One region of the Gordonia sp. X0973 genome, then DNA from elsewhere that is predicted to be linked to it. Evidence: predicted binding sites of a transcription regulator. Region 1 holds the regulator's gene; each other region holds the start of a gene.

Region 1 (4,186 bases):
CGTCGGATCGCGGGCCGGTGCGCGTCCGGTCCGCATCCACTCGGTTTCGCCGACGAGCGCTGAGGTCAGCGTCGGGATGGGCCGGGTGCTCCGGGGGGTGACCTCCTCGGCGACGATCGGTGGTAGGACCTTCACCGGGATCGCCGTCGACGTGGGCAATCCCCATCTGGCCTGCGTCGTTCCGGGTTTGTCGCACGGCGAGTTGAGTGCCCTCGACCTGTCCGGTCCGGTCGGATTCGACACCGGTGTGTTCCCCGAGGGGGTCAACGTCGAGCTGTGTACCGAACCGGTGGCCGACGGCGACACCCTCGTCGCATCGATGCGGGTCGTCGAACGCGGCGTGGGGGAGACGCGCAGCTGCGGAACGGGCCTGGTCGCGGCGGGCAGCGCACTACTCGCCTCCCTGGGGCGGGACTCCGGGAAGCTGCGGATCACCGTTCCCGGCGGCCGGGTCGACGTGGGCATCGACGACGGCGGGACGACCAGCACCCTGCGCGGTCCGTCGCGCCTCGTCGCGCGCGGCGAGCTGTTCACGGGCGCCCTCGACTGAGGGTGCAGGTAATCGGCTCGCGCACGACGTCCGCGCGGTGTCATGATGGACGGGTATGACTGAATCAGAACTGTCCCCGGACCCCGCGGTTTCTACTCCGCCCGGCGCGCTTCGCACGGACGATGCGCCGACGACGGGTCAACTCCAACTCGACGATCGGGCGTCGCTGCAGCGCGTCGCCGGCTTGTCCACCGAACTCACCGACGTCACCGAGGTCGAGTACCGGCAGCTGCGCCTGGAACGGGTCGTGCTCGTCGGCGTCTGGACGTCGGGCACCATCGCCCAGGCCAACGCCAACATGGCCGAACTCGCCGCGTTGGCCGAGACCGCCGGGTCGCAGGTGCTGGATGCGCTGATCCAGCGCCGGTCCAGCCCGGACGCGGCCACCTACATCGGGTCGGGCAAGGCGGGTGAGCTGCGCGAGATCGTCGTCGCGACCGGCGCGGACACCGTCATCGCCGACGGCGAGTTGACGCCCGCCCAGCTCAACGCGCTGGAGAAGGTCGTCAAGGTGAAGGTCATCGACCGCACCGCGCTGATCCTCGACATCTTCGCCCAGCACGCGACCAGTCGGGAGGGCAAGGCGCAGGTCAGCCTCGCGCAGATGGAGTACATGCTGCCCCGGCTGCGCGGCTGGGGCGAGTCGATGTCACGGCAGGCCGGTGGTCGGGCGGGCAGCAACGGCGGCGTGGGCCTGCGCGGTCCGGGTGAGACCAAGATCGAGACCGATCGCCGTCGGATCCGGGAGCGGATGGCCAAGCTGCGCCGGGAGATCCGCGCGATGAAGACCGCCCGGACGGTGAAGCGTCTGGACCGGCACCGCAGCGGGGTGCCGACGATCACCGTCGTCGGCTACACCAACGCGGGCAAGTCGAGTCTCGTCAACGCGATGACGGGTTCGGGCGTGCTGGTGCAGGATGCCTTGTTCGCCACCCTGGACCCGACGACGCGCCGCGCACGGCTGGACGACGGCCGCGAGGTGGTGTTCACCGACACCGTCGGTTTCGTCCGGCACCTGCCGACGCAACTGGTGGAGGCGTTCCGGTCGACACTGGAGGAGGTGGCCGACGCCGATCTGCTCGTGCACGTGGTCGACGGCTCGGAAGCCTTCCCGTTGGACCAGGTCAACGCTGTGCGGACCGTGCTGCGCGAGGTATCGGACGAGGCGCGGGACGGCACGCTGCCGCCCGAGTTGCTCGTCGTGAACAAGCTGGACGCGATGGACGACCTCAAACACGCCGAATTGGCCGCGGCGCTGCCGGGCGCATTGTTCGTCTCGGCGCGTACCGGCGCCGGGCTCCCGGAGCTGTTCGACGCCATCCGCGCCGAGATCGGGCGCGGGGACGTCGAGATGTTCGTCGACCTCCCCTTCTCGCGCGGCGATCTCGTCTCGCGGATCCATGCCGACGGCGAGATCCACTCGACCGAGCACCATGCGACGGGCACCAAGATGCGCGTGCGGGTTCCCGCCGCGCTCGCGGGTGAACTCGTCGAGTTCACCCGCGTCGACGCCTGACGGCGCCGCATCGGATCAGAGCAGGGGCCGGATCAGATCCGGCGCATCACGGTCACGACCTTGCCCAGGATGACCGCGCGGTCACCGGGAATCGGGTCGAACAGCGGGTTGTGCGGCATCAGCCACACGTGCGCGCCGTCGCGCTTGAAGGTCTTGACGGTGGCCTCCCCGTCGATCATGGCGGCGACGATGTCGCCGTTGTCGGCGACGTTCTGCTGTCGCACTACCACCCAGTCGCCGTCGCAGATCGCCGCGTCGATCATGGATTCGCCGACCACGCGGAGCAGGAAGTGGTTGCCGTCGCCGACGAGTTCTCGCGGGAGGGGGAAGACGTCTTCGATGGCCTCCTCGGCGAGGATCGGGCCACCCGCGGCGATCTGGCCGAGGACGGGGACATAGGTCGGCGTGGGCATTCCCTCGGCCGCGGCGCCACCGGGCGGCGGCCCCTTCTTGTCCGCCGCGACGTTGACCGCGCGGGGGCGGTGCGGATCGCGCTTGAGCAGGCCTTTGTTCTCCAGGGTCTTCAGCTGGTAGGCCACCGACGAGGTCGACACGAGGCCGACCGCGTCACCGATCTCGCGGATGCTCGGCGGGTATCCGCGCTCGCGGACGGACTTGCGGATCACCTCCAACACGTCGCGCTGACGCTGGGTCAGGGTCGCCTCGATCGCGGCGGGGCTGTCGGTGAGGCCGGACTCCGCCGACTTCTTCTTGGCCATGATGTTTCTCCTCTGCTCGTTGCCACAACGCTAGCGAAGAAAGCCGCGACCTTCAAACATTTGTTCGACGTGTCGCGAGACTTTGTCAGACCCTCGTGGTAAAACTTCGAACAAGAGTTCATCGAACACACGAACGAGGAGAACCGACATGAGCGCACCAGTGATGCACCGCCCGGCAGTCCGCCCGGCTCCGCGCCCGCTCCGTCCCGCCCAGACCCGGCGCCGCCCGGTCGACGGCCGTTCCCACCATCCCCGGCCGGACCGCGGCACCCGGTGCGCTGCGCCGGTGGCCCCGGTCCAGAGCCGGCAGCAGCGGGTGATCGCCCGTCGCCGGGGGAGCGCCGCGGCGATCCTCGTCGGCGCTGCGCTCGCCGGGCTGGTCTGGCTCTTCGCCATCGTCGGCGGCAACTACGAGGCGAGCACTGCTCCCGATCCGGTTGCCACGTCGGTGGTCCACGTGCGCGGAGGCGAGACATTGAACTCGGTCGCCGCGCGCGTCGCCCCGGATATGCCGCGCCAGGCGGTGATCAATCAGCTGCGCGCGTTGAACGGGTTGCCGTCGTCGCAGTTGACGGCCGGCCAGGCGCTCGTGGCCCCGGTCTACCGATAAGCGTGGGCGGCGCCCAGTCGCGCGGCAGCATCGGCTGCCGCAGTGCGTCGGGTAGTCGGAGCACTGCCCGGGCCGTCGGTATTGTTGGGCTCATGCATTGTCCGTTCTGCAAGCATGAGGACACCAAGGTCGTCGATTCCCGTCTCGCCGACGAGGGTCAGGCGATCCGCCGTCGTCGGTCGTGTCCGGAATGCGGACGCCGGTTCACCACGGTGGAGAATGCGGTGTTGGCCGTGGTCAAGCGCAACGGCGTGACCGAGCCGTTCAGCCGCGAGAAGGTGATGCGGGGCGTCCGGCGGGCATGTCAGGGCAGGCAGGTCGACGAGGATGCGCTGGCCCAGTTGGCGCAGCAGGTCGAGGACGCGGTGCGATCCTCGGGTTCGGCCGAGGTGCCGAGCAACGAGGTCGGGCTGGCCATCCTCGGGCCGCTGCGCGATCTCGACGAGGTCGCCTATCTGCGGTTCGCCTCGGTATACCGCTCGTTCGAGTCGCTCGAAGACTTCCAACGGGAGATCGACTCCCTGCAGTCCGACCGCGGCTGACCGATCCACCGCCGGCGAGGCGGCTCAGACGAAGGCGTCGAACGCCTTGATCACCCGTTTCTCCGACACGGTGCCCGCGGTACCGAGTCGCTGGGCGTAGAGCCCGACCCGCAACTCCTCGATCATCCAGTGCGCATACTCGTTGAACGGCTCCCGGCGGGCCTCCGGCAGCTGCGCCAGGCGCAGATTCCACCGCTCCACGACCCGGTCGACGGCCGCGGTCGCATCCCGGTCGCGGGCGGGGTTGGC
Region 2 (4,186 bases), 1.1 Mb from region 1:
GCTCCCTACTCGCGGTGGCCCCCAGCGTTCGTCGGGTCGGATGCGTTTCATGACCGGCGTGGTCGGTGGCGCTGTGTCACCGTCGGCGCCGGTTGTCTGGTCTGGGCGTGTGGTCTGGTCGGGGTCGAATACGGTTGCGCGTAGGTAAGCGCGCGGGTCGTGGACATGGTTGACCCGGAATGGTTCGTCGGAGCCGGTGCGTCGCCAGCCGGTTCGTCCTTCGTCGGGTCCGTCGGTGAGCACCGTGGTTTCCCATTGGCCGGGCTTGGCTCCGACGGCCCGGTTGTGCGGGCCGCATGCCCCGGTCATGTCGGCGACATCGGTCGATCCGCCGCGGGCGTAGTCCAGTGTGGCGTGGTGGGCTTGGGTGCGGGAGAAGGGTTCGGTGCAACCGGGCATGGTGCAGCCCGGTTCGGAGGCGAACAACGCCAATCGTTGGGTCTTGGTCGCCAATCGTCGACCGCGTCCGAAGTCGATCACGCTACGGGTGTGGTGTTTGAACACCGCCAGCCAGGGCGTCGAATCAGCTGCGAGTGTGATCAGGTTGTTGACCGGGATCATCGCGCCGGTCGCCGTGACCGCCACTCCGGCACGACGCGCGAGGTCGTTCTCGTCGACGGTGATCACCAGCTCGGCCGGAATCCGATCCGGCTTGCCCAGCGCTTGGTGTCCCAGGATCCAGTCCAGGCCGGCGTCGAGGGCGTCGTGGTTGCGTTGGGCCGCCGACCGGTTGTCACGGCGGCGGGCCTCGATCAGCACCTGCCTGCCGGCATCGTCGGCTGCACCACCACCGGCCGACGATCCGTCTGGTGCTGGTCGGTGTGGTGCCGGTCCGCGGAGGCGCAGTTCGGGATCGTCGTCGGGGTTGTTCATGCCGGGGGCGGCCCAGTTGTCGAGCAACACCTCCAACTTGGCCCGCACCTCGGGGGTCACGTAGCCGGAAATCTTGCTCATCAGATCGGTGCCTTGCCGGCCCAGGGTCAACCCACGGCGACGTTGCCGGTCGGTGTCGTCGGTCAGCGAGCCGTCGGGGTCCAGATGGGCCAGGATGTGCTGTCCGGGTTTGCGCAGATCCTCCGGGGTGGTGGCTTTGGCGGTCTCGGTCAATACCGTCACCGCGACATCCACATCGGCGGCCGAGGCCGCATGCGGGATCTTCGCGAGGATCGCCTCGACTTCGCGGACATGGCTGGCCGACACCTCACCCGCGGCGACTGCGTCGGCCAACGGTTCGCGTTTGGGTGGCAGCCGCTCGCCGGTCATCGAGTTCAACCGACCGATCGCTGCGGCGACGGCTTCGCGACGCGCGGCCTCCGTCGTCCCCAGGCGCAGGTGGACGCTGTAGAAGTCGCGGACCTTCTTGTAACCCAGCGGCTCCCACAGGGCGCGATCACTGATCTCGACGAATACGCCGGCATTCACCGCATCGGCCCGCCGCCACACCCGCTCCAACGCTTCGACCGTCGACACCACCTCGGCATCTGACGCCAGTGCCAACGGGGCCGAGGCGAGTTTCACCACGACCGCGTCCAGCAGCTCGGCCAGCTCGCGAGGCGAGTCCGGCAACACGACCGCTGCTGTCCCGGTCATCGCTGCCCCCTCGCATCGCTGGTTCGAATGTATGTTCTATACTACCAATGAGGTGTGAGACGCGCAACACCCCGTTCGATGGCCGTGGTCCACGATCCGACTTCGACTCACGAGGTCTCGATACGGCTCCTCGGCTAGCGCCTCGGATCCACTCGACCACCCAACTGGCTCGCGCCTCGGATCCACTCGACCACCGTGTCGGTCCTCGGATCCACTCGACCACCCATCTGGCTCGCGCCTCGGATCCACTCGACCACCCATCTGGCTCGCGCCTCGGATCCACTCGACCACCCATCTGGCTCGCGCCTCGGATCCACTCGACCACCGTGTCGGTACCCGGATCCGCACGACCACCGTCGGCCGTACTACCGCCGCATAGGACAGCGCCCCGGCAACCTTGTGGTTGCCGGGGCGCTGGTCAGCGTGAGGTGCTGCTACATCAGCCCAACGAGAAGGGGCGTCCGTAGAAGCTCATCTGCTGCGAGGCCATCTCGGTCTCGACGAGGATCGTCGCGAACGAACGGGCCTGCGCATAGCCGCCGCAACCGGCCAGGCTCAGCTGCTGGTTGGTGTAGCCGAAGTTCGCGCGGTTGGTGTCCTTGGTCGACGTCTTCGTGTCGTGCTTCTCGGCAGCGAAGTCGTCGGCGTGCTCCCAGTCGGTCAGGTAGTAGGCCCGAGCCTGGCCGGGGCCGAGCTCGACCTGGCCACCAGTGCCGGGGATTCCGTTGAGTAGCGCGTCATCACCGAGGTTTCCGGTTGCGCCGCCCAGATTGACCTGGCAAGCGACGATGTAGCCGGGATTGATCTCGATGTTGTCCACCTTCTGCGAGGTGCGCACCGAGAACTTGCCCGAGATCCAGGCGTTGCGGTGCAGTGGCGTTCCACCCATCGACGGGTTGATGGTGGCACGCTCGCGCAGACGGGTGAAGGTCACCACGGTGCCATCACCCATTCGAGCGGTCTGCGTCTCCTTGGGAAGCACAATCCGGGTGTCGGCCTGCGCGACCGGGGTCAGCAGAGTCATGCCCACGGCCACGGAAGCACCGACGGCCGCCGCTGCCACCGCAGCACGTTTCACATTCTTGATCATGTTCATTCCTTCTGGTCTATGTGAGTCGGGGCCGCGGTCAGCCGATGGAGAAGGGCTTACCCCAGAGGGAAACCTTGTCGTGGTCGATACCGGTGCGCTCCACCGTCACCATGGAGCGGGCCTGCGCATAGCCGCCGCAGCCCTGGATCTCCATCTGCGAGCGCTGCCAGTAGAAGTAGTAAGTCCCCGGCTTCTGCAGCTGCTTCTTCTCGATCTGCGCGTAGACGATCTTGCCTGGGGCTAGCGGCAACGAAAACGACCCACCCAGCGACGTGATCTCCTGACCGGGATCCGTACCGAATCCGCTCAGACCAGCCCCCATCGTGCCGATATCCACCTGGCATCCGACGACGTAGCCGATCGAGAGCGTCGCGGCGGCATCGGTCGTCGACGTACCGTTCGAGCCCGGCAGCTCATCCTCGCCGCGCGGGCCGTTGTTCGGGCCGGCTTCGCGGGTCTCGATCCCCGGGGCCGCTACGCGCACCTTGCCAGAGACCCAGGCCGAGCGGCCGGCACCGTTGGCCGCCAGCGACGGCCCGACGACAACCTTCTCGCCGGTGCGGAAGATGGTGAATCCTTCACCATGAGCCCGACCGTTCGGCAGGTTGAAACGGGCGTCGGCGGTCGCCGACGGGGCCACCAGGGCGGTCGCCGCAATCACCGCGACACCGGCTGCCGCGGTTCCGACCGCGACGCGTCGGGCAGGGGTCAGATACTTACTCAATTCACTCTCCTTTGGTGAACATGAAAAATTCCCGTGCGGAGCCTGTGAAGACGACGGGGTTCCGGCCAATTGAAACACGAGGATTCTAGTAAGGCAAACCTATGTTCACCTGCGCATATCATCCATCGAATTCAGTTTCCGCAACCCCTGACCGCACTGACACGAACCGTACAAATCAGTCGCTGTGCCCGAAACGTACTCAGCGCTTGTTACAGGCTCGTTAGGTCGACTTTTCCGACAGAGACTACTTTTCCGATTGGGAATAGATGTCGGATTTCACGGCGATAGCAGTTCGGGCCGCCACCTTCCGGTGACGGCCCGAGCCGGTCGAACTCCCCTGCGAGCAGATCAGCCCAGTGAGAACGGACGCCCGTAGAAGACGAGGTACTCGGTGGCGTGCTTGGTCTCGACGAGCACGTTGGCGATCGACCGCGCCTGGGCGAAGCCGGCGCAGCCGTTGAGCGTCAGCTGGGTGTTGTAGTACCCGAACTTCACGTCGTCCTTCTTCTTCCAGGTCACCTTCGGCTCGTGCTTCTCATTGCCGAAGTCGTCGGCCTTCTCGGTATCGACGATGTAGTAATTCGTCGCCTGGCCGGGACCGAGGGTGAACGTCGAACCGACGGTCGGCTTGATCTCCGTCGGCGCCGGTGTGGTGTCCAGGGTGCCGAAGCCGCTCTGGCCCTTCACACCGCCGAAGTTGACCTGGCAACCGACCACGTACCCGGCGCGCAGCTGGATTTTCGACGCCGGCTTGGAGATGTGGATGCGGTACTGGCCGGAGA
Region 3 (4,186 bases), 340 kb from region 1:
CGGCTGAGCCGGGATCGGTCCGGCCGCAGGTCAAACCGCGGCGGACCCGATCGCGGCGGCGGTACCCTCGCGACATGTTCCCCGGAGTCCATGCCGCCCGCACCCCCGACAAGCCCGCGATCGTCAAGCCATCCTCCGGCGAGCAGGTGACCTACCGCGAACTCGACGAGAATTCGACCCGCATCGCACACTATCTGCGCGATGACTTGGGCCTTCGACGCGGCGACGTCGTCGCGATGGTCACCGACAACGACCTGCGCGCATTCGACGTGTATTGGGCGGCGATCCGCAGCGGCCTGTACGTCACCGCGGTCAACCACCATCTGACGGCGGCCGAGACCAATTTCATCCTCGCCGATTGCGGTGCGAAGGCGCTCTTCGCGTCGGCGGCGGTCGCCGCCGCCGTCGCCGACTCCGGTGAGATCGAGGCCCTCGCCGCTCCGGGCCGACGGGTGGCCTGGGGTGGTCCCGTCCCCGGCTTCGCCGACTACGAGGAGATCCGTTCCGCGGCCTCCGCGCAACCGCTCGATGATCAGCCCCGCGGCACCGACATGCTCTATTCGTCGGGCACCACCGGGCGTCCCAAGGGGATCAAGCCGCCGCTGCCGGTGGGGCAGGTCGACGAGGTGCCCGATATGGTGTCGGCCGTCTTCGGGCCGGCCTACGGATTCGACGCCGACACCGTCTACCTCTCCCCCGCGCCCGTCTACCACGCGGCGCCGCTGCGCTACTGCGGCATGGTCAACTCGTTGGGCGGCACCACGATCCTGATGGACCGATTCGAGCCGCAGGAGGCGCTGCGCCTCATCGACGAATACCGCGTCACGCACAGCCAATGGGTGCCGACGATGTTCGTCCGCATGCTCAAGCTGCCCGCCGAGGTCCGCGACCGCTACGACGTGTCGAGCATGAAGGCCGCCATCCACGCGGCGGCTCCCTGTCCGGCCGAGGTCAAGCGGCAGATGATCGAGTGGTGGGGGCCGGTACTCAACGAGTATTACGCGGCGACCGAGGCCGCGGGGGTCACGATGATCGGCTCGGCCGATGCGCTCACCCATCCCGGCTCGGTCGGCAAGGCGGTACTCGGGATCGTCCACATCTGCGACGACGAGGGCCGCGATCTGCCCGCCGGCCAGGTCGGGACCATCTACTTCGAGCGCGACGAGGTCCCGTTCGTCTATCACAACGACCCGGACAAGACGCGCAAGAGCCAACATCCCCAGCATGAGACCTGGGCGACCACCGGCGACCTCGGCTACCTCGACGACGACGGCTTTCTCTACCTGACCGACCGGTCGGCGTTCATGATCATCTCCGGCGGGGTGAACATCTATCCGCAGGAGGCGGAGAACGTGCTCATCAACCACCCGGCGGTGTACGACGTCGCGGTGATCGGTGTCCCCGACGCCGAGATGGGCGAGCAGGTCAAGGCCTGCGTCCAGCTGGCCGACGGCTACGAGCCGTCGGCGGCGCTCGCCGACGAACTCATCGCGTTCACCAAGGAATCCGTGGCCTCCTACAAGGCCCCCAGGTCGGTCGACTTCTTCGACGACCTCCCGCGCACGCCCACCGGCAAGATGGTCAAGGGCGAGCTGCGCAAGCGCTACACCGAATCGGCCTAGGCCGACGATCAGGAACCCGATGGGGGCTCGACAAGCGCGTACGAACCCCCGCCCGGCGCCGGAGATCGCCGAGGTCCAATAGACTCTGATCTGCACTTTTGGCCTTGTATTCGAATGTGTGTTCCCATATAGTCGAGGTATGGAGACCGAGACGGCGGCAGCGGATGACGGGGCATCCGTCGGCGATATCCCGTCGGGTGGGGACAGCGGCGGGCTCGATTCCGCGTCAGACAACTGCTACGACCTCATCTGGGATCACCCCGCACCGTGGGACGAACCCGATGCTTGGGATGACGAGGCGTTCTGGTGTCAGCGCGCCCAGGCGGTCGGGGCGGCCGCGTCGCTGGCGCTGGGCGATCCGGAGTGGACCGTCGATGTTCTCACACACACCGGCAAGGCCAACGCGATGCTGGCCTGGATCGAGTATCGCGAGATCGGGGCCATGCATTCGGGGTTGGTCGCCACCGGTAGACCGGAGGCCTCGGCGCGCGGGGTCCGGATGCTCGACATCGAAACCCAAGCCGCTGCCCGGATCGCCATGAGCCGCGGCATCAGTCAAAGTCAGGGCGATAGGTGGCTGGCCGAGGCGATCGCGATGCGCGACCGCATCCCGTCCATCGGGCGCTGCCTGCGCGACGGCATCATCAGCCCCCGCCAATTCCGGTTAGCGGTGTCCCGAACCGAATTGATCGACGGCCAGGACTGGTCGAAGACGATCGACCTCGATGTCGCCGCCCGACTGCACTCCCGCACCGGCACCTGGTCCAACAAGCGGTTGACCGACCTCATCGACCGCATCATCTTCCGGCACGACCCCGACGCAGTCCGTCGTCGCCACGAGAAGGCCAAGGCCTCCCGGTCGGTGTGGGTCCTGCCCGATGCCGACGGCATGGCCACCCTCGGTGCGACGATGACCGCTCAAGACGCCAACATCGCGCTGCGCAACGTGTTCCTGCTCGCCGGAAAAGTCTGCAAGAAGGATCCGCGCAGCGAATCGGCCCGACGCTGCGATGCGCTGTTCTCACTGCTCAGCGGATTGCGCTTCGAATGCGACTGCGGCACCCACGACTGCGCATCCGACATCCCCGAGCCCGGCGCGCTGGCGCAATGGATCGCCGACCACCAAAACCAGGAAGTGGCCAAGGGCCGGGTGCTCGTCCAAGTGATCGCCAGCCAGACCACCGTCGACGGTCGCGACGACGAACCCGCCTTCATCGACGGACACGGCGTCATCTCCGCCGCACACCTGCGCGACCTGCTCACTCGTGACGACATCCGCCTCCGCCCCCTCAACCCGGCCGATAGCAACGACCTCGATGAAACGTCCCTACCGACGCACCTGCCGTCGGATCCATACCGCCCATCGACGGCGCTGGCTACCTTCGTGCGCACCCGCGACGGATACTGCACGATACCCGGCTGCGACAAGCCCGCATGGCAGTGCGATATCGACCACGTCGCCGAATACGACCACGACGACCCCACCGCCGGCGGTCAAACCACCCCCGACGGACTGGCCACCAAATGCCGCATGCACCACAACCTCAAAACATTCGGCAGCGGCTGGGTCGACGACCAATACCGCGACAGCACCGGCCGCCTACTCTCCGAGGTCGTCTCCCCCGAAGGAATTCGATTCCCAGGACCCGCAGAAACCAATTCCGCGCTATTCCCCAGCCTCGACACCATCACATGGCACGCCCCGAAGCCCGCCGCTCCGACGTCGCCGGCACCCGATGACCCCAAACCCCGAGACCGCACCAAAGCCAAGCACGCCCGCCGACGAGCCGAACGCGAGGCCAATCGCCAACAACGCCTCGCCGAGGAGAAAATCGCCGCCGACCGTGAAACCCGACGCCGACGCGAACACCCCCGCGAAACCGACGGCGACCCGCCCTACTGAGAATTCACCTAGGCGAGTTCGATCAATTCCTGGTACTCGTCGGACCAGTGGTCCTCGGTGCCGTCGGGCAGCAAGATCACCCGTTGCGGGTCCAAGGCGGCCGCCGCGCCGGGATCGTGGGTGACCAGGACGACGGCGCCGGTATAGCTGCGCAGGGCGTCGAGCACCTGTTCGCGCGACACCGGGTCGAGGTTGTTGGTCGGCTCGTCGAGCAGCAGCACGTTGGCCGCCGACGAGACGAGGCCGGCCAGCGACAACCGCGTCTTCTCACCGCCGGACAGCGTGCCGGCGGGTTGTTCGAGCTGCGCGCCGCTGAACATGAACGCTCCCAGGAGCCCCCGAAGGTCCTGCTCCCCGGCGTCGGGCGCCGCATGCCGGATGTTCTCCCACACGGTGGCATCGTCGTCGAGCGTGTCGTGCTCCTGCGCGAAGTAGCCGATCTTCAGGCCGTAACCGGGCTCGAGCGAGCCCGCGTCGGATTTCTCCGCCCCGGCCAGCAGTTTGAGCAGTGTGGTCTTGCCCGCACCGTTGAGTCCGAGGACCACCACGCGGCTGCCCTTGTCGATCGCCAGGTCGACGCCGCTGAAGATCTCCAACGAGCCGTACATCTTGGTCAGCCCGGAGGCCATCAGCGGTGTCTTGCCGCAGGTGGCGGGTTCCG

The links. The regulator LexA, encoded in region 1, represses DNA repair genes until DNA is damaged. The targets are predictions, from matches to a motif close to CGAACANNTGTTCG.
Region 2: the regulator LexA is predicted to act here: its motif matches at 1,615-1,628, upstream of HUN08_RS04635 (HNH endonuclease signature motif containing protein).
Region 3: the regulator LexA is predicted to act here: its motif matches at 1,734-1,747, upstream of HUN08_RS08350 (HNH endonuclease signature motif containing protein).

What each region holds. Positions count from the first base shown of each region.
Region 1 covers NZ_CP054691.1:2,035,872-2,040,057, reverse strand. The annotation lists gene dapF (diaminopimelate epimerase) at 1-550, shown strand, start outside; gene hflX (GTPase HflX) at 606-2,066, shown strand; gene lexA (transcriptional repressor LexA) at 2,099-2,785, opposite strand; gene HUN08_RS18365 (LysM peptidoglycan-binding domain-containing protein) at 2,934-3,395, shown strand; gene nrdR (transcriptional regulator NrdR) at 3,488-3,937, shown strand; gene hrpA (ATP-dependent RNA helicase HrpA) at 3,962-4,186, opposite strand, start outside.
Region 2 covers NZ_CP054691.1:938,345-942,530, reverse strand. The annotation lists gene HUN08_RS04635 (HNH endonuclease signature motif containing protein) at 1-1,590, opposite strand, end outside; gene HUN08_RS04630 (MspA family porin) at 2,030-2,668, opposite strand; gene HUN08_RS04625 (MspA family porin) at 2,718-3,404, opposite strand; gene HUN08_RS04620 (MspA family porin) at 3,753-4,186, opposite strand, start outside.
Region 3 covers NZ_CP054691.1:1,699,509-1,703,694, reverse strand. The annotation lists gene HUN08_RS08360 (TetR/AcrR family transcriptional regulator) at 1-7, shown strand, start outside; gene HUN08_RS08355 (acyl-CoA synthetase) at 75-1,622, shown strand; gene HUN08_RS08350 (HNH endonuclease signature motif containing protein) at 1,762-3,525, shown strand; gene HUN08_RS08345 (ABC-F family ATP-binding cassette domain-containing protein) at 3,534-4,186, opposite strand, start outside.